Regions from separate parts of the Bacillus sp. N12A5 genome, predicted to be linked through region 4. Evidence: riboswitches for the same ligand, from Rfam matches in the RefSeq annotation. Region 4 holds a riboswitch; each other region holds the start of a gene.

Region 1 (4,652 bases), on a different contig from region 4:
CTCTGATCGACACGGTTGTGCACTACAGCAAATTGGCGGAAGAAAGCGGCCTGGATGGAGTGGTCTGCTCGGTTCATGAAGCAGAAGCCATTTATCAGGCGGTATCGCCTTCATTTCTGACTGTCACTCCGGGCATCAGGATGTCAGAGGACGCTGCGAATGACCAAATCCGTGTAGCGACACCTGCAATAGCGAGAGAGAAAGGGTCATCAGCGATTGTAGTAGGCCGCTCGATTACAAAAGCGGCAGACCCAGTAAAAGCCTATGAAGCTGTCAGACTCGAATGGGAGGGAATCAAATCATGAAACAAATCATCGCAAAACATCTATTAGACATCCAAGCTGTATTTTTACGCCCGAACGAGCCATTTACATGGGCAAGCGGCATATTATCGCCAATCTACTGTGACAACCGCCTTACGCTATCTTTCCCGGAGGTCAGAAATGATGTCGCCTCAGGCATCAGCAAGCTGATCGAAGAGCATTTTCCTGAAGCTGAAATGATTGCGGGAACAGCAACTGCCGGTATTCCTCATGCTGCTCTGGCGGCTGACCGATTGAATCTTCCGATGTGTTATGTAAGGAGCAAGCCGAAAGCACACGGGAAAGGCAATCAGATTGAGGGGGCTGTTCAAGAAGGCCCAAAAACGGTCGTCATTGAAGACTTAATCTCAACAGGAGGCAGCGTGCTTGAAGCTGCGGCAGCTTTACAAGCGGCTGGCTGTGAAGTGCTTGGTGTCGTCTCGATCTTTACGTACGGGCTGCCTAAAGCACAGGAAGCGTTTGCGAAGGCGGAACTGCCATACTACTCATTAACTGATTATGATACTTTGACAGAGGTCGCCCTTGAAAACGGAAATATTCATTCGGACGATCTAGAAAAGCTTAAAACGTGGAAACAAAATCCCGAGTCAAAAGATTGGTTTAAAAAATAAAAAATAAATTTTAGTGATGTACAGGGGCGTTAAAGCCTTGCTGTACTTGAAAACAGGCCATCCGGCCTGTTTTTTTATTAATCCTATAAAAAAAGTCGGGTTGACTTATGTTAGAATTGTGCTAAAATTTACTACAAATCTAAAAACTTATCAAGAGCGGCTGAGGGACTGGACCTATGAAGCCCGGCAACCTGCACAGTGTGTAAGGTGCTACTTCCAGCAAAATGAATTCCATTTTGAAAGATAAGGGCGCCATGCAGTTCCTGTCTTTCTTTCCGCCGGATTGAAAGTTTTTTATTTTAAGAGGAAAAAAGGCTGTTTGCATAACACAGCCCGCATCACATTACAATTTGGAAAAGACAACCGGCAGAAAGCTACTGTTTGTTTGTCTCCGAAAGGAGGAAAGAAGAAATGTTAACGTACGATAATTGGGAAGAACCAACCATTACATTTCCGGAAGACGATCCTTATAAAGGAGCGCTGTCAGTTTTAAAGTGGGCATACGGCCATTACGGCAATCAGCTAGTTTATGCCTGCAGTTTCGGAATTGAAGGAATCGTTTTGATTGATTTAATTTATAAAGTGAAAAAAGACGCAGAGATTGTGTTTCTTGATACAGGACTTCATTTTAAAGAAACCTATGAAACGATTGAACGGGTAAAAGAGCGCTATCCGGGCCTTAACATCATCCTGAAAAAACCAGATCTGACCCTTGAGGAGCAAGCCGAAGAATACGGTGACAAACTGTGGGAAAGAGAACCGAATCAGTGCTGCTATCTGAGAAAGGTCGTTCCTTTAAGAGAGGCGCTTTCTGGACATCCGGCCTGGCTTTCCGGCCTGCGCCGCGATCAAGGGCCGAGCCGTGCCAATACGAATTTCTTAAACAAAGATGAAAAATTCAAATCAGTAAAAGTATGTCCGCTTATCCATTGGACTTGGAAAGACATTTGGAGATACACATCTCGTAATGAGCTGGACTACAATCCGCTTCATGACCAAGGATATCCAAGCATTGGCTGCGCGCCTTGCACGGCTCCTGCTTTTACTGCAGAGGATTTACGCTCAGGCAGATGGAATGGTATGGCGAAAACAGAATGCGGACTGCATGAATAAGGAGCTGCAAAATGGAACTAGCCGCTATTTTATTTAGCTTGTTTTTCGCAATGAATATTGGTGCAAGCGGCGCTGCGGCTTCGATGGGAGTTGCTTACGGCTCTGGAGCCATCAAAAAGAAAACCTACGCTTTGATCATATGTGCAGTTGGTGTGCTGGCCGGGGCGGTCATTGGCGGAGGCGAGGTTGTAAAAACCATCAGCTCCGGCATTATCCCCGAGCAGACGATTACACTGCCGATTGTTTGCATCATTATTGGAGCCGCTGCGCTGTCGCTCTTTACGGCTAATCTGCTCGGCATTCCTTTGTCGACAAGTGAAGTAACAGTCGGCGCGGTTGTCGGAGTGGGAGTGGCTTACAAAGTATTGTTTGTGAACAATCTTCTGGTCATTGTGGCGTTTTGGGTTTTTGTCCCGCTGTTTGCTTTCGGCTTTACCTATTTGGTTTCAAAGCTGTTTAGTTTTTTAAAGATTGAAATTAAGTCTGCTAAAAAGCAAAAAATCCTCGGCATTGTTTTGTTAGTTGCCGGATTTTTCGAAGCATTCTCTGCCGGCATGAATAACGTGGCCAATGCTGTTGGCCCGTTGGTAGCGGCGGGTGTGCTTGATGTCGCAAAGGGAACTTTGTACGGGGGAGCTTTTGTTGCTCTTGGCGCGCTGTTATTAGGCCGGCGTGTGTTAGAAACAAACGGAAAGAAAATCACGAGATTCTCAAAAGGGGAAGGCATTCTCTTATCCGGTACAGGAGCGGGTCTGGTGATCATCAGTTCAGTATTTGGGATGCCGGTGCCCTTGGCGCAAGTCACGTCATCGTCTATTATCGGAATAGGCATGGCCAAAAACGGTCCGAACGTGTTCCATAAACAGGTTGTTCAAACGATGCTGAAGGTATGGATTGTATCGCCGTTTTTATCTTTATCGATTTCTTATCTGCTTGTATCATTGTTTTTAAAAGCGGATTATTATTCAATCTTTATCATGGTAAGCGTGCTTTTAGCGGCGGGCGGTGCGGTCAGCCTGACGAAGGCCATACGTAAAGAGAGACGCTCTGTCCACGAACAAGGCGGGGGAATCTGATCATTAATCTGAGTAATTTTATATGTTAAATAGGAGGAGATGGATAGTATGAGCTTAGCACCACACGGAGGAACATTAGTAAGCAGAGTAGATGAATCGTATAATGTAAGCAGTATTCAAAAAGAAATCGAACTTGATTTGATTTCTTTTGCAGATTTAGAATTAATCGGAATCGGTGCGTACAGCCCAATCGAAGGTTTCTTTAATGAAAAAGATTACGTATCTGTTGTCGAAAACATGCGTCTTTCTTCCGGTGTTGTCTGGTCTCTTCCGATCACGCTTCCGGTGAACGCGCAAAAAGCAGCGGAACTGTCAGTCGGTGAAACGGTCAAGCTGACGTATGAAGGAGAAACATACGGTGTTATCCAAATTGAAGACCTGTATGTGCCTGACAAACAAAAAGAGGCTGTTAATGTGTATAAAACGGATGATCAGGAACACCCGGGTGTTAAAAAGCTGTTCAGCCGCGGCGATACATATGTCGGCGGACCGATCACATTGATTAAAAAAGCTTCAAAACAGTTCCCAGAGTTTACGTTCGAACCGGCGGAAACAAGACGCCAGTTTGCGGAAAAAGGCTGGGAAACCATTGTCGGTTTCCAAACAAGAAACCCTGTTCACAGAGCGCATGAATATATTCAAAAAACTGCTCTTGAAACAGTAGACGGCTTGTTTTTGAACCCGCTGGTAGGCGAAACAAAATCTGATGACATTCCAGCTGATGTTCGCATGGAAAGCTACCAGGTGCTTCTTAACAATTATTACCCGAAAGAGCGCGTATTTCTCGGTGTCTTCTTAGCGGCGATGCGTTATGCAGGGCCGAGAGAAGCAATTTTCCACGCGCTTGTCAGAAAGAACTACGGCTGCACGCATTTCATCGTCGGCCGCGATCACGCAGGTGTAGGTGACTATTACGGAACATACGAGGCACAGGAGCTTTTTGATACTTTTAAACCTGAAGAACTCGGCATTACACCGCTGAAATTCGAGCACAGTTTCTTCTGTGAAAAATGCGGAAATATGGGAACAGCGAAAACTTGCCCTCATGGCCGAGAGCATCACGTCATTTTATCAGGCACGAAGGTAAGAGGCATGCTGAGAGACGGTGTGCTGCCTCCTGCAGAATTCAGCCGCGCAGAGGTCGTAGAAGTGTTAATCAGAGGGATGAAGAAAAAAGAAGAAGCAGGTGTATCTTAAGGGGGACTGGCAGTGACAAATCGTGATATCGTATGGCATGAAGCCTCTATTACAAAAGAAGAATATCAGAAAAAAAACAAGCACAAAAGCTCCATTCTCTGGCTGACAGGATTAAGCGGTTCGGGCAAATCAACCATTGCCAATGCCGCTGCGAGAGAATTGTTTGAGCAGGGCTATCAGGTGATTGTGCTGGACGGGGATAATATCCGTCACGGCTTAAATAAAGACCTTGGGTTTTCTGATGAAGACCGAAAGGAAAACATCCGCCGAATCGGAGAGGTGGCAAAGCTTTTTGTTCAGCAGGGCACAATTGTCATTACTGCTTTTATCTC
Region 2 (4,652 bases), on a different contig from region 4:
ATTTCTGTCTCCTCCTTAGATGCTTATATTCATTACCGTATTACCTTGTTAAAGCTGAAAATTAGATAATTCCTCAAAACAGCAGTATATGCCGCCTTATATTAGCACTTTGCTTTCTGAACTTGAGAAAAAGCGCTGCGTTTGCTTCCATTCCTCATATAAGCCCGGTTCAATCTGGCTGTCTTGGGGTTCTATCACCCGGACATTTGCTGACATCTCTTCCGTCAATTGAAAGGTCTCATTGCAAATGACAGCAGCACCAACGACAGATGCCTGATGAAATCCCTCATGAACATAGATTTTTTTCTGAAGAAGGTCAGCAATATATTGAGTGAGAGTTTTGCTTTGAAAGCCTCCTCCGCACACCCAAACATAGTCACGTTCATACGGAGTAACCTCTGTTAATATGTCAAAGTTCCATTTGATTGAAAATGCGATCTCTTGCAGCGCCGCACGTACAAAATGTGCTCTCTTTAAATGCGCTGATAGCGGGGCATCAAAAAGAAAACCGCCTCTGGTTAACGCATTCTTTTCTTCCGACAAATAAGATCCGAGAGCCGCCACACATGCATTGTCTTCTTTAGCAAGTGCAGACATCTCTTCCTCCATCACATCGTACGTTTCATTCGGGTAAAAAATCTGTTTTAATTTTTGATAATTCAGGCCGGTAATGCCAGGATTCGTTTCTACAAGCCACTGTCCTTGATCTGTATGGCAGTTCAGCCAAGCTTTATATTTTAGATCGTCATGCTCAGCAGTAACTTTGGTGATTGGCGTTGTTGTCCCTGATACGATGACAATGTCCTCAAGCACAGCGCCGGTACTTTTCACAGCCAGCTGTGTATCCCCGCCCCCTGCTACCACCTTTGCATGTATAGATAGCCCTAATTTGGACGCATTCTCATTTGTGATCGTTCCAGTCGCTGTTCCCGCTCTTACAAGAGGCGGAAGAATAGATGAGGAGAAGCCGAAAATGCCGCACATCTCTTCTGACCAAGTGTTTTGCTTTACGTCAAACAGCAGGGTTTCGGTTGCCTGTGATGGTTCATATGTCAATTTCCCGCTCAGCTGGTACGTCACCCAATCACTGATGCTTGTAAAACTTGCCGTTTTTTCCCACAAAGACGGCTGGCGCTGTTTTAAACCATAAAGCTTAAGCGCAGAAAAAAGTGCGGTTGGCAGGCGGCCTGTGCGGCTGTATATCTCCTGCTGATTGGGTATGCTCCCCTCCCACTCACGCCCGCGGTTATCAATGTTCGGCAATCCGAGAAAAGCTTCGCCGTTTTGATCGATCAGAACAATTCCCTGTCTTTGACTCGTCGATGTCAAACCAATGATGTCAATATCACTCGAACGGGAAAGCGCACGTTTTGCCAATCTCATGACTTGCTTCCACAGCACCTGAGGAGAAAAATAACGGCTGTCCGGGTAAAGTGTCTCGGTGGAATATACAATGTCCTCCCGTTCAACCGTTTGAACACGGCCCGACACACTCACGACTGCTACTCTCGCATTCCCTGTGCCGATATCAAATACGAGATAGCCTTTTTGTTTCTTCATTCTGTCGGCCTCCTTTCTTATACCCCTGTTTTCAGTTCGACCTTGTTATACAATGTCGGAATATTAAGAGTTTTTTCATCCTTCCACTTTTTGAGGGCTTCATTCAGGATCGCCACATGATGATCCTCCACTTCAAAGGTTGCGCCAGCGAGATGCGGTGTTGCCAGAACATTAGGCAATGAGATCAATTCGTAATCCGATTCCTCTGGAGGTTCGTGATAAAAAACGTCTAAAATCGCCCCTCTGATTTTATGTTTTTTTAATACAGATAAAAGGTCTTCACGGTTTACTACCACCGCTCTTGAAGTATTGACGAAAATCGCACTCTCTTTCATCAGATCAAAATACGCCCGATCTATAAGTCCAAGCGTTTCCTCGGTACGAGGCAGATGGATAGAAACGATATCACTGTCCGAAAAAACCGTTTTAAGAGATACTTTTTGATACAGCGGATGATCGTCTTGTACGTATGGATCGTAATACTTTATTTGACAGTCAAACGCAGTCAGGAGTTTTGCAATCCTTTGCCCAACTGCTCCAAACCCAACCATGCCGACTGTTTTTCCCGATAATTCGTTTCCTTTAAATTTGACATAAGCCTGCAAGTAATCGCTGTCCCACTTCCCATCCTTCAGCCATTGATTTGAAGTGCTGGTATGGCGGAGAAAGGAAATCATATTCCCGATAAACATTTCAGCCACGGCTTGTGCATTTCGCCCGGGTGTATAGAAAACGGGTATGCCCCTTTTTGACGCTGCTGCCACATCCACATTGGAGGGCATTCCCCTGCAGACGCCCACAAATGAAAGATCTGGAACAGATGTAAATACGCTGTCTGTAACTTGATCAAGCTCTGTAATCAAACCTATCGCATTTGTTTCTTTTAATAGCTGAATCATTTCTTTTTCCCGGTATGCCCGGCCTTGTTCCTTCCAGGAGTGGTAAGCAACCGAGCCAAACAAGTTTTTAAGCTCTTTGCGTCCTTCTTCGTTGTACGGTGCTGTAACCAAAACCGTCATGGTGCAAAACATCCTTTTCATCGTATTTTTTCATAAAAAAATCTCTTTCCGAAGATGGAAAGAGATTCATATATAGGCGCGCTCTGTTACAGGCAGACGCCGGTATAAACCTTGCTTTCCTATCTTTCAAGCTGTCGCTTGCTGGAATTGGCACAATAATGTTGCCGAGGTTTCATAGGGCCAGTCCCTCCACCTCTCTGGATAGAAAATGTTGAGTATGTAATTTTCGGAATAAAGAATACGTTTATCATAAAGAAGTCTCAGATTGATGTCAATCTCTTTTTTTCAGAATTGACGTTATCATCGGAAGTGTTATAATTCTTACAAAATATCTAACTAGAGAGAGGAACAGGGCCACATGAAATCTTTTGCCACACAACAGAACGGCATTCTCAAATCCGTTTGCTCGCTGGACTGCCCGGATCAGTGCGGATTGTTAATACATAAAAAAGACGGAAAAATTGTAAAAGTGCAAGGCGATCCCGATCATCCTGTCACGGCCGGAAACATCTGCAACAAAGTCAGGAACATGACGGAGCGCATCTATGATAAAAAGCGGCTGACTACACCGCTTAAACGGACAGGTGCGAAAGGCCAGGCGATATTTGAACCAATTTCTTGGGAAGAGGCAATTGATACCATTACCTCCCGCTGGAAGCAGCTGATTGATGAAGAGGGAGCTGAAAGCATACTTCCGTACAGCTTTTACGGAAATATGGGGAAATTAACAGCGGAAGGTATGGACCGCCGTTTCTTTTACCGAATGGGTTCAAGCCAGCTTGAACGGACGATTTGCAGCAAAGCGGGATCTGAGGGCTATAAATATACAATGGGTATAAGTGCGGGGATTGATCCTGAGGAAACCATTCATACGAAACTATTTATTTTTTGGGGTATCAACGCGGTCAGCACAAACATGCATCAGATTACAATCGCTCAAAAAGCACGAAAACAAGGTGCCAAAATTGTTGTGATTGATGTGCATAAAAATCAGACAGGGCGTCTCGCAGATTGGTTTATTCCAATAAAGCCGGGAACTGACAGCGCACTTGCTCTTGGCATCATGCACATTTTATTTAAAGAAAACCTTCATAATGAAGCATTTCTGTCTGAATACACGGTTGGCTATGAAGAGCTCCGTGAACACGTGAAACAGTATGATCCGGAAAAGGTATCACTGATCACCGGTGTCAGCACCGAAGATATTTACCAGCTGGCAAGAATGTACGGGGAAACCTCCCCTTCTTTTATCAGAATCGGAAACGGACCCCAGCATCACGATAACGGCGGGATGATTGTAAGGACGATTGCCTGTCTTCCGGCGATCACTGGCCAATGGCTGCACACAGGAGGCGGCGCAATCAAGCATAACAGCGGAATTTTAGAATATAACACAAATGCGTTGCAGCGCCCTGACTTACTGAAAGGGCGCACACCGAGATCGTTTAATATGAATCAGCTTGGCAAGGTGCTTTTGGAAACAGATCCGCCTATTCGCTCTCTATTTATTTACGGAACGAACCCGGCCGTCGTCGCGCCAGAAGCGAACAAGGTCAGACAGGGCTTGCTGCGGAAAGACCTGTTTACTGTGGTTCATGATTTGTTTTTAACGGAAACGGCTGCATATGCGGACATTGTACTGCCTGCAACATCCGCTTTTGAAAATACTGATTTTTATACCTCCTACTGGCACCATTACATTCAGCTTCAGCAGCCGGTGATTGAGAGATACGGAGAAAGCAAGTCTAACACTGAGGTATTCCGTCTTCTGGCTGAAGCAATGGGATTCACAGACCAGGAGCTCAAAGATTCAGATGAAGAATTAATCCGCCAGGCACTTGACCATCCTGATAATCCGTATTTAGCGGAGATTGATTACGATTCACTTTCTAAACACTCATTTATGAAAGCGAAACGCGAAAAGCCGCTGTTTCCAGGCAAACTCCCGACACCAAGCGGAAAAATAGAATTATATTCAGAAAAAATGAAACAAGACGGCTTCCCGGCTTTACCGACATATACGCCTCTTGTATCCGATAATGAACATCCGTTTATGTATGTTCCGGCGCCAAA
Region 3 (4,652 bases), on a different contig from region 4:
AATATGCCTTTGCTCAAGTCCGCGGTGCAGCTCTTGTTTTTGTTTTTGCATGCTTTCTTCTCCCCTAGAAAAAATTATCAATAAAACATTTTTCTGAATCTTTCGTGTGGATTGGGTCATCAATGATGCTGGAGAAATAAAGGGATAATAACAAGGCTTTCGACGAATCGAAAGCCTTGTCTGTTATACAAAGATGACTTCTTTAGGCTGATGGCTCAGCTCTTCAGGCATATACCGTTTTTCAATATTGATGCTGTGCCAGATCATAAAGATCAGTACTGTCCAGATTTTACGGCTGTTATCGGCCTTGTCTGCACAGTGGTCTTCAAGAAGCTGAAGGACATAATCCTTGTGGATATAAGCATCTGTTTGGCTTTCCTGAATAATGTTCCGCACCCATGCGTTCATTTCGTTTTTCAGCCAATGACGGATCGGTACAGGGAAACCAAGCTTTTTGCGGTTTAATACGTGCTCAGGCACAATTCCTTCAGCTGCTTTGCGAAGAAGGTACTTTGTCGTGCCGTTCTTCGTTTTGAGCTCATCAGGAATCTTTGAAGCAACGTCAAATACCACTTTATCCAAGAACGGCACACGCAGTTCCAAGGAATTCGCCATCGTCATTTTATCCGCTTTTAACAAAATGTCGCCGCGCATCCAAGTGTGGATATCGACATACTGCATTTTGTTGATATCGCTGTATGAGCTGCTCTCTGTGAAGTAAGTCTTCGTCACATCGCGATATGAAAGGTTCGGATTATAATGCTTCAGCAGCTGTTTTTTGACAGGCTCTTCAAAGATTTTTGCGTTACCGATGTAACGATCCTGAAGCGGCGTGCAGCCGCGCTCAAGCAGGCTCTTTCCTCTCATTCCTTCAGGCATAACGGCCGCAACGTGCAGAAGCATCTTTTTCAGGCCGGACGGAATGCGCTCAAACGGTTTAAGCGAAAGCGGTTCACGGTAAATGTTATATCCGCCGAAGAGCTCGTCCGCACCTTCACCTGATAAAGCAACCGTTACATGTTTTTTCGCTTCTTTTGCAACAAAATACAACGGAATCGCAGCCGGATCAGCAAGCGGATCATCAAAATGCCATACAATCTTTGGAAGCTCATTCATGTATTCCTCAGGCGAAATGACTTTGCTGATATTTTCAATGCCCAGCGCCGCCGCAGTTTCTTTCGCTACATCGACTTCACTGAAGCCCTGCTGCTCGAATCCGACAGAGAAAGTTTTTAAGTTTGGATGAAATTCTTTCGCAACGGATACAATAAAGGAAGAATCAATTCCGCCAGACAGGAATGAACCGACAGGAACGTCACTTCTCATATGAACGTTTACAGAGTCATAAATCGCGTCTCTGACTTCTTTCACAAGCTTATCTTCTTCAGTCTGCACAGGCTTGAAGTTCGCTTTGAAATACGTTTTAAATGTGATATTACCGTCCGGGCGGATTGTAAACTGTGAACCCGGCTCTACTTTTTTCACATTGGCATCAAGCGTGCTTGGTTCAGGAACAAATTGGAAGGACATGTATTGCTGCAGTGCCTCTTTATCTATTTCAATCTCATTTTGAGCAACCATTAAACTTTTTCTCTCTGAGGCAAAATAAACCTGATCATTGATTGTTGTGTAGTACAACGGTTTGATGCCAAATGGATCTCTTGCTCCATAAAGCACATGATCGTTTTTATTCCAAATCAGAAAGGCAAACATACCGCGCAATTTGGACGCCGCTTCTTCTTTATAGTGACGGTAAGTCGCAAGAAGAACCTCTGTGTCCGAATCCGTGTTGAAAGTATACCCCTTAGCTTCAAGTTCTTCTCTCAGTTCAATATAGTTATAGATTTCTCCGTTAAAGATAATCCAATATGCTTCATCTTCATATGATAAAGGCTGTCCGCCATTTTCTACATCAATAATGCTGAGCCGTCTGAATCCGAATCCGACGTGCTCATCATGGTAATATCCATCACTGTCAGGACCGCGGTGAACGATCATTTGGTTCATTTGTTTGATTAGTTCTTCTTGATCAGCGGTTTGAGCTAACGGATGCTTGTTAAAAACCCCGACAAATCCACACATAGTATTGCCTCCATAATTAAAATTGTCATCATTGAACCCCTATTTATAGACGCTGTGAATAGTATTTGGTTTCACGGTTATGTAAAAAAATAAACATGAATACAACGTAAAAAAGGGAAAGCCGCTTAACCAGTAAGCGGCTATAAAATTATTCTCCTAACGCTTCTTTACGCAGCTGCTCCGCTTTGTCTGTGCGCTCCCAAGGAAGGTCAACATCGTGACGTCCAAAGTGGCCGTACGCAGCAGTTTGTTTGTAGATCGGACGGCGCAAATCAAGCATTTTGATAATGCCGGCAGGTCGTAAATCAAAGTTATTGCGAACAACTTCAATCAGTTTTTCCTCAGAAGCTTTTCCGGAACCGAATGTGTTGATTGAGATTGACACAGGCTGTGCAACACCGATCGCGTAAGCAAGCTGTACTTCGCAAGAATCAGCAAGCTCAGCCGCAACGATGTTTTTCGCAACGTATCTTGCCGCATAAGCTGCAGAACGGTCTACCTTCGTCGCGTCCTTACCTGAGAACGCGCCTCCGCCGTGGCGTGCATAGCCGCCGTACGTATCAACGATGATTTTGCGTCCTGTAAGTCCCGCATCCCCTTGAGGGCCTCCGATTACGAAACGTCCTGTAGGGTTGATGAAATATTTTGTTTCTTCATCAATCAGCTCTTCAGGAACAACCGGATTGATTACATGTTCTTTAATGTTGCGCTGAATTTGCTCAAGCGTAATTTCAGGATGATGCTGAGTTGAAATTACAATCGCGTCAATGCGGACTGGTTTGTTATTTTCATCGTACTCAACCGTTACCTGTGTTTTGCCGTCAGGGCGAAGGTACGGAAGAATATCTTCTTTACGGACTTCACTCAGGCGGCGGGCTAATTTATGGGCAAGTGAAATTGGAAGAGGCATAAGCTCTTTCGTTTCGTTGCACGCATAACCGAACATTAATCCTTGGTCACCCGCACCAATCGCTTCTATTTCTTCGTCACTCATTGTGCCTTCACGGGCTTCAAGCGCTTGGTCTACACCCATCGCGATATCAGCAGACTGCTCATCAATTGATGTTAAAACTGCACAAGTTTCCGCATCAAATCCGTATTTTGCACGTGTGTATCCGATTTCTTTAATGGTTTGGCGAACCGTTTTCGGAATGTCAACATACGTAGATGTTGTGATCTCTCCGCTGACAAGAACCAAACCTGTTGTCACAGACGTTTCACAAGCAACACGCGCGTTAGGGTCTTTCTTTAAAATTTCATCTAAAATGCTGTCAGAAATCTGGTCACAGATTTTATCCGGATGCCCCTCCGTAACAGATTCTGATGTAAATAAACGACGATTTTTACTCATGATTTGCTTCCTCCTGCACAAGGCCTCCCGAAAGACCTTGTATATATGATACGGAACTCGCTCCCTCTTATACAATGTAACTTTATATTAGAGAATGTTAATTGGCATATTTATGAAATAAAAAAACCTTTTCCATCGAGGAAAGGGTTTGGTCTTTGTGCCTTTCACTCTTATCGCTCAAGGAATCATACAACCTTGCAACAGGTTAGCACCTTGGTTGTCTCACATAGTTGAACATAATAAATCACAGAGAAACCGGTTGCTGGGCTTCATAGGGCCTGTCCCTCCGCCAGCTCGGGATAAGAGTATCCGCTCAATGAAATATCTTATCGTAAAAGGGTTTGCAATGTCAATATGATTCAAAAGAAATAGGCACCTATATCGAGGGAAAACATTGGAAAACGCACACACAAAAAATGATAAATAGTATAGACTATTTGAAAATATATGTTATACTAATTCACAATTAGCAAAACACAAAAAACGATAAAGGAAGGTTTCATATGAACTCAGTTGATTTGACCGCTGATTTACAAGCCTTATTAACAAGTCCAAATGTGCGTCATAATTTATCAGCAGCACAGCTTACAGAAAAAGTACTCTCCCGGAACGAAGGCATTTTAACATCTACGGGTGCCGTTCGGGCGACTACAGGTGCTTACACAGGGCGTTCACCTAAAGACAAATTCATCGTAGAGGAAGAAAGCACGAAAAATAAGATCGATTGGGGAACGGTGAACCAGCCGATTTCAGAAGAAGCGTTTGACAGGCTGTACACCAAAGTCGTCAGCTACCTGAAACAGCGGGATGAGCTGTTTGTTTTCGAAGGATTTGCCGGAGCAGATGAAAAATACAGGCTGCCAATCACCGTCGTGAATGAGTTCGCATGGCACAATTTATTCGCCAGACAGCTGTTTATCCGCCCGGAAGGCAACGATAAGAAAACTGTTGAACAGCCATTTACCATTCTTTCTGCTCCGCATTTCAAAGCAGATCCAAAAACAGATGGCACACATACCGAAACCTTTATTATTGTCTCTTTTGAAAAGCGGACGATTTTAATCGGCGGAACAGAGTATGCCGGCGAAATGAAGAAATCCATTTTCTCCATTATGAATTTCCTGCTCCCTGAAAGAGATATTTTATCTATGCATTGCTCCGCCAATGTCGGTGAAGAAGGCGATGTCGCTCTTTTCTTCGGGTTGTCCGGAACAGGCAA
Region 4 (4,652 bases):
CATAAGCGGAGGCTCATCGTCTGCTTGAAATCCCATTTCTATCAGGCTGTCATGCAGAGAGGTGTGTTCAGCCGGTATGTCGATTCGCATCGGACTTTGTTTGCCGGCGGCCAGCCTGCTGATTAATCGTGCAGCAACGTCTGATGATGGGGCGACAATGGGGCCGAATTTCAGATTGGCTGGTGTTTGTACAGTTAGGCCGTAGCCAATGAGATGTCCCTTGTTGTTTCTGGCAACGATACATTCCTCTGAATTGGAAATAAGTTGCTGCAGAAGGTTTGATCGGTCTCCGCCAAAGGCTGCCAGATCTGCTGCGGCTATGTCTTGAAAGTCTTGTTCTTTAAAGGAGGCGAGCTCAGCGTTGGGCTGCTTTGCAAAAGGCTGAAAACTGTGACAGCTGTATTTTCGGACTGAACCTGCGTGATGAAAACCAGCTTTTTCATAAAGCGGCAAACCTTCTTTTGTGGCGCAAATCCTGATGGCGGTGCTTTCATCCGTTTTGCTGATACACGCGTTTACCATCCGCCGCCCGAGACCGAGCCGTTTGTATTCTATGTCGACGATGACGAGGCCGATAGAAGCGAGACGGCCAAACAAAAATAAGCCGATACAGGAGATGATCTCACCGCGGATGTTTTGATAACCGAAAAAGCGTCCTTGCCGGACAAGCAGTTTCAGTTCTTGTTCGCCATAATCCGGCCATCCGGCCTGCCTGCAAAGCCGCAATAAGCCGGGGACATGTTCTTCATGAAACTCAAACAGCTCATCCATTACGTTCATCAGATCACCTGCTTGTTCCGATTTTTTTGCACATGACGATATGAGTGCCAATGCCAGGAATCTCAAACGGTTCGCCGCGTTCTTCCCAGCCAAGTTTTGCGTAGTAGCCTTTGACATGTTCTCTTGCATTGCACCAGACCGCCTGCACGCCTCTCTCTGCCAGTTTCTGCTCCGCGTGTTTGATCAGTGTGCTTCCAGCTTTTTGATCGCGATATCCTTCAAGCGTTGCCATGCCTCTCAGCCTGTACGCAGGGGACTCCGTTAATAAAGGCTGATTTTGAGGGGAAAAAGAAGCGATGCTGATTAGCTTCCCTTCATAAAATGCACCGAGATGAAAGGAGCCTTCTGTATGATCCTGTTCATATTTGCATTGTTCGATGGATTGATGGGGACGCAGGACGCGGTGCCGGATGCCGTATGTATCTTCCGCAGAAATGGTTTTAACTTCGAGCATGATGTTCCTCCTTATAAACTGATTTTCTTTATCGTAACACGAATTACGCTGAAAAAGACCGCCCGATTGGCTCAGGCAGTCTTCTAGGCATTAATGCAAATAGATATTTTGGCGCTGCTCATCCTTTTGCTGAATATACGAAGTGAGCTCGGCGGTTAAGTCAGATCTAAGAAAAGGCGTAATCAAGTAGATCCCGTTAAACAGCTCGCATGCCGTATCCAACAGAGAGCGTGCAATCGCAAGGCCTTCCGCTTTTTGTTTCTCCTTATCCTCGCCGGCGAGGGCCATTTTTTCGCGAATAGAGTCAGACAGCTTAATGCCCGGAATTTCATTGTGGATGAATTCAGCATTCCGGCTGCTTGTGAGCGGCATAATGCCGATATAGATCGGTGTCTTCAGATGCTTGGTTTCGTTATGGATATCGACAAGCTGCTGCTCGGAATAAACAGGCTGTGAAACAAAGTAATCCGCGCCGCAATCTATTTTTTTCTCCAGCCGTTTTACGGCTTTATCCAGATGGCGGACGTTAGGATTAAATGCGGCGGCCACTGAGAAATTCGTTTTCTTGCCAAGCGGCTTTCCTGACAGGGACAGCCCTTCATTGAACTGTTTGATCAGCCTGATTAAATCAAAGGATGTTAAATCATACACAGACGTTGCACCCGGAAAATCCCCGATTTTAGATGGGTCACCCGTAATGGCCAGCACATCATTCAGCCCTAATGTATCCAGGCCCATTAAATGTGACTGCAAGCCGATAATGTTTCGGTCCCGGCACGTAATATGGACAAGGGACCGCATATCGAGCTGCTGCTTCACAAGGGCACCGCAGGCGACATTGCTGATCCGCGGGGTAGCCAGTGAATTGTCGGCGAGTGTCAGGGCATCAATTCCCGCTTCCTTTAATTCAGCAGCTGCGGACAGAAATTTGTCAAAGCTCAATTTTTTCGGCGGATCCAGCTCTACGATGATGGAGCGTTTTTCCGCCGCGATCTCATTCAATCCGGGCTCCATCCGCTCGTGCTGAACGGAAATGAATTCCTTTTCCCTGGTTTTGACTTCTTTTTCCGTAATCGGAGCAAGTCCGCCAACCGCTTCGGCCATGGCTTTGATGTGATTCGGCGTGGTGCCGCAGCAGCCGCCGATAATCCGTGCGCCTTGCTTGCGGAATTCTGACGCGCTATTTTGAAAATACGTGTCGTCTGTTTCATAGACGAGCCGTCCCTCTTCAAGCGACGGAAGACTGCTGTTTGGATAAACTGATAAGAACACATCATCAAAAATCGGCACTTCGCTGAGCGCTTCAATCATGTGATAAGGGCCAAGGCGGCAGTTAATGCCGACGATATCAGCTCCGAGATCCGCAATCGATCGCAATGCTTCGGAAAGCGGTGTTCCGTCCTGCAGTACACCTTGCTCATGCATCGACACATTCAGCATAATCGGAAGATCAGTCTCTTTCCGCGCGATTTTGAGTACTTCACGTGCTTCTTCCAAATCATAATACGTTTCTAGCAGCAAGCCATCCGGCCCTTCATGCAGCAGCAGGTACAGCTGCTCGCGAAAACTGCGTTTGATCTCGTCAAGGCTGTACGCGTTTTTATTAAACGTGCGGATGCCGCCCATCGTCCCAAGCACGTACGCGTCGCCAGCTGAAGCCCGCGCGATTTTTACTGCCTCTTGATTCATTTTTTTGATGTCATCCTCAAGGCCGTGTCTGGATAATTTAATATAATTGGCGCCGTACGTATTCGTTTGAATAATGTTGGCTCCCGCTTCAACGTACGCTTTATGTATGCGCTGAATTTCCTCCGGCTTCGAGATGTTAAGCTCCTCAAAACACCTGTCAATGCCATAGGAGTAGAGGAGCGTCCCCATGGCGCCATCACCGATTAGCACCTGTTTTTGTAAATCTTCTAAAAGTCCCATTGTCTGCCTCCTTTATTCACATTCAGCAAGGAAAAAAGAGAAATAAAAAAAGTCCTCTTAAGAAGAAGACTTTGTCAGTGATTTTGTCTCTTCTTATCTTCCAAGCTGTTCGAGCTTGCTGGATTTAGCACCTTGGTCATGGCGATTGCCATTACACCGGTTGCTGAAGCTTCGTCGGGCCAGTCCCTCTGCTTCTCTTGATAAGAACGGATATGAAGTTTTGTGTTCAGGAAATGCCAAGATGCCGGGCCTTTTCCCTTTCTCCAAATTTACCGAAAATAAAGACAATAATCAATAGGATTCAGAAAATTTATCTGAAATTTATAAATTGAACGTCAATTGGCAGCTCCGCACCCCGCACAGCTGAGATAATTTGCTGCAGGTCATCTTTGTTTTTTCCAGTGACGCGCACTTGATCATCCTGCACCTGAGACTTTACTTTCAGTCCGGAGTTTTTGATGATCGTATTGATTTTTTTGGCGTTGTCCTTGTCAATGCCTTGAACAAGCTTTGCACGCTGGCGTACCGTTCCGCCTGATGCGTTTTCCACCTTGCCGTAATCAATGTTTTTTGTCGGTACGTTTCGTTTAATCAATTTACTGACCAGCACATCCTTCAGCTGGCTTAATTTGAACTCGTCATCGGAAACAAGGACCAGCTCCTCTTTATCTAAAGAAATGTCGCTTTTGCTTCCTTTAAAGTCATATCTTGTACTGATTTCCTTCAGTGCAATTTGGATTGCGTTTTGCACCTCAGGCAATTCCACCTTGGATACAATGTCAAATGAACTTTCTTTTGCCATATGAAAACCTCCATAACATTTAATTTATGTGTTGATTATAGTAGAATAAAGAGAAACTTCCAACAGAACAAAGAATCAATTTGTGATGATTGGAAAAAATGTTAACAAAATCCGCAGAAAATAAGCGGAAAGGAAGGACGATAGCATGAGACCAGGGCAGCAATTAACCTTGAGTATAGATCACCAAACCGACTTCGGTTACTTTTTAACCGACGGAGAAGATACGATTCTCTTACATAACAGTGAAATAACTGAGGATATCGAAGACAGAGACGAGGTAGAGGTCTTTATATACGTCGATCAGCAGGAAAGGCTTGCGGCCACGATGAAAATTCCGGTCATCAGCGCGGATGAGTACGGCTGGGTCGAAGTGGTGGATACAGTGGAAGATATGGGCGTTTTCGTTGATGTCGGCTTATCGAAGGACGCGCTTGTCGCAACCGAGCATTTGCCGCCATACGAGGATGTCTGGCCGCAAAAAGGGGATAAGCTTTACTGTATGCTGAAGGTGACGAACCGGGGGCGCATGTTTGCGAAGCCAGCGCCAGAGGATATCATCAGCGAACTGTTTACCGACGCTTCAGACGATCTGATGAATAAAGAGCTGACAGGTACGGTGTACAGGCTGATCGCATCGGGCTCATTCATCATCACGGATGACGGGATCCGCGGTTTTATCCATTCTTC

What was found. Region 4 has a riboswitch for S-adenosylmethionine ahead of MOC09_RS01000 (bifunctional homocysteine S-methyltransferase/methylenetetrahydrofolate reductase). Riboswitches for the same ligand answer to the same signal wherever they lie in the genome.
Region 1: linked by a shared signal. The riboswitch ahead of MOC09_RS05030 (phosphoadenylyl-sulfate reductase) and the one ahead of MOC09_RS01000 (bifunctional homocysteine S-methyltransferase/methylenetetrahydrofolate reductase) in region 4 are both predicted to bind S-adenosylmethionine.
Region 2: linked by a shared signal. The riboswitch ahead of MOC09_RS03625 (2-hydroxyacid dehydrogenase) and the one ahead of MOC09_RS01000 (bifunctional homocysteine S-methyltransferase/methylenetetrahydrofolate reductase) in region 4 are both predicted to bind S-adenosylmethionine.
Region 3: linked by a shared signal. The riboswitch ahead of metK (methionine adenosyltransferase) and the one ahead of MOC09_RS01000 (bifunctional homocysteine S-methyltransferase/methylenetetrahydrofolate reductase) in region 4 are both predicted to bind S-adenosylmethionine.

What each region holds. Positions count from the first base shown of each region.
Region 1 is NZ_JALAMR010000003.1:354,239-358,890, reverse strand. It holds gene pyrF (orotidine-5'-phosphate decarboxylase) at 1-305, shown strand, start outside; gene pyrE (orotate phosphoribosyltransferase) at 302-934, shown strand; SAM riboswitch class I at 1,079-1,184, shown strand; gene MOC09_RS05030 (phosphoadenylyl-sulfate reductase) at 1,346-2,047, shown strand; gene cysP (sulfate permease) at 2,059-3,123, shown strand; gene sat (sulfate adenylyltransferase) at 3,172-4,320, shown strand; gene cysC (adenylyl-sulfate kinase) at 4,333-4,652, shown strand, end outside.
Region 2 is NZ_JALAMR010000003.1:78,830-83,481, reverse strand. It holds gene MOC09_RS03635 (MFS transporter) at 1-2, opposite strand, end outside; gene MOC09_RS03630 (FGGY family carbohydrate kinase) at 97-1,560, opposite strand; gene MOC09_RS03625 (2-hydroxyacid dehydrogenase) at 1,578-2,600, opposite strand; SAM riboswitch class I at 2,696-2,787, opposite strand; gene MOC09_RS03620 (molybdopterin oxidoreductase family protein) at 2,938-4,652, shown strand, end outside.
Region 3 is NZ_JALAMR010000008.1:33,538-38,189, reverse strand. It holds gene alaP (alanine permease AlaP) at 1-51, opposite strand, end outside; gene asnB (asparagine synthase (glutamine-hydrolyzing)) at 184-2,082, opposite strand; gene metK (methionine adenosyltransferase) at 2,231-3,433, opposite strand; SAM riboswitch class I at 3,601-3,739, opposite strand; gene pckA (phosphoenolpyruvate carboxykinase (ATP)) at 3,937-4,652, shown strand, end outside.
Region 4 is NZ_JALAMR010000002.1:134,584-139,235, forward strand. It holds gene MOC09_RS00990 (GNAT family N-acetyltransferase) at 1-780, opposite strand, end outside; gene MOC09_RS00995 (GNAT family N-acetyltransferase) at 785-1,234, opposite strand; gene MOC09_RS01000 (bifunctional homocysteine S-methyltransferase/methylenetetrahydrofolate reductase) at 1,325-3,163, opposite strand; SAM riboswitch class I at 3,254-3,370, opposite strand; gene MOC09_RS01005 (YajQ family cyclic di-GMP-binding protein) at 3,474-3,965, opposite strand; partial or broken gene MOC09_RS01010 (S1 RNA-binding domain-containing protein) at 4,064-4,652, shown strand, end outside.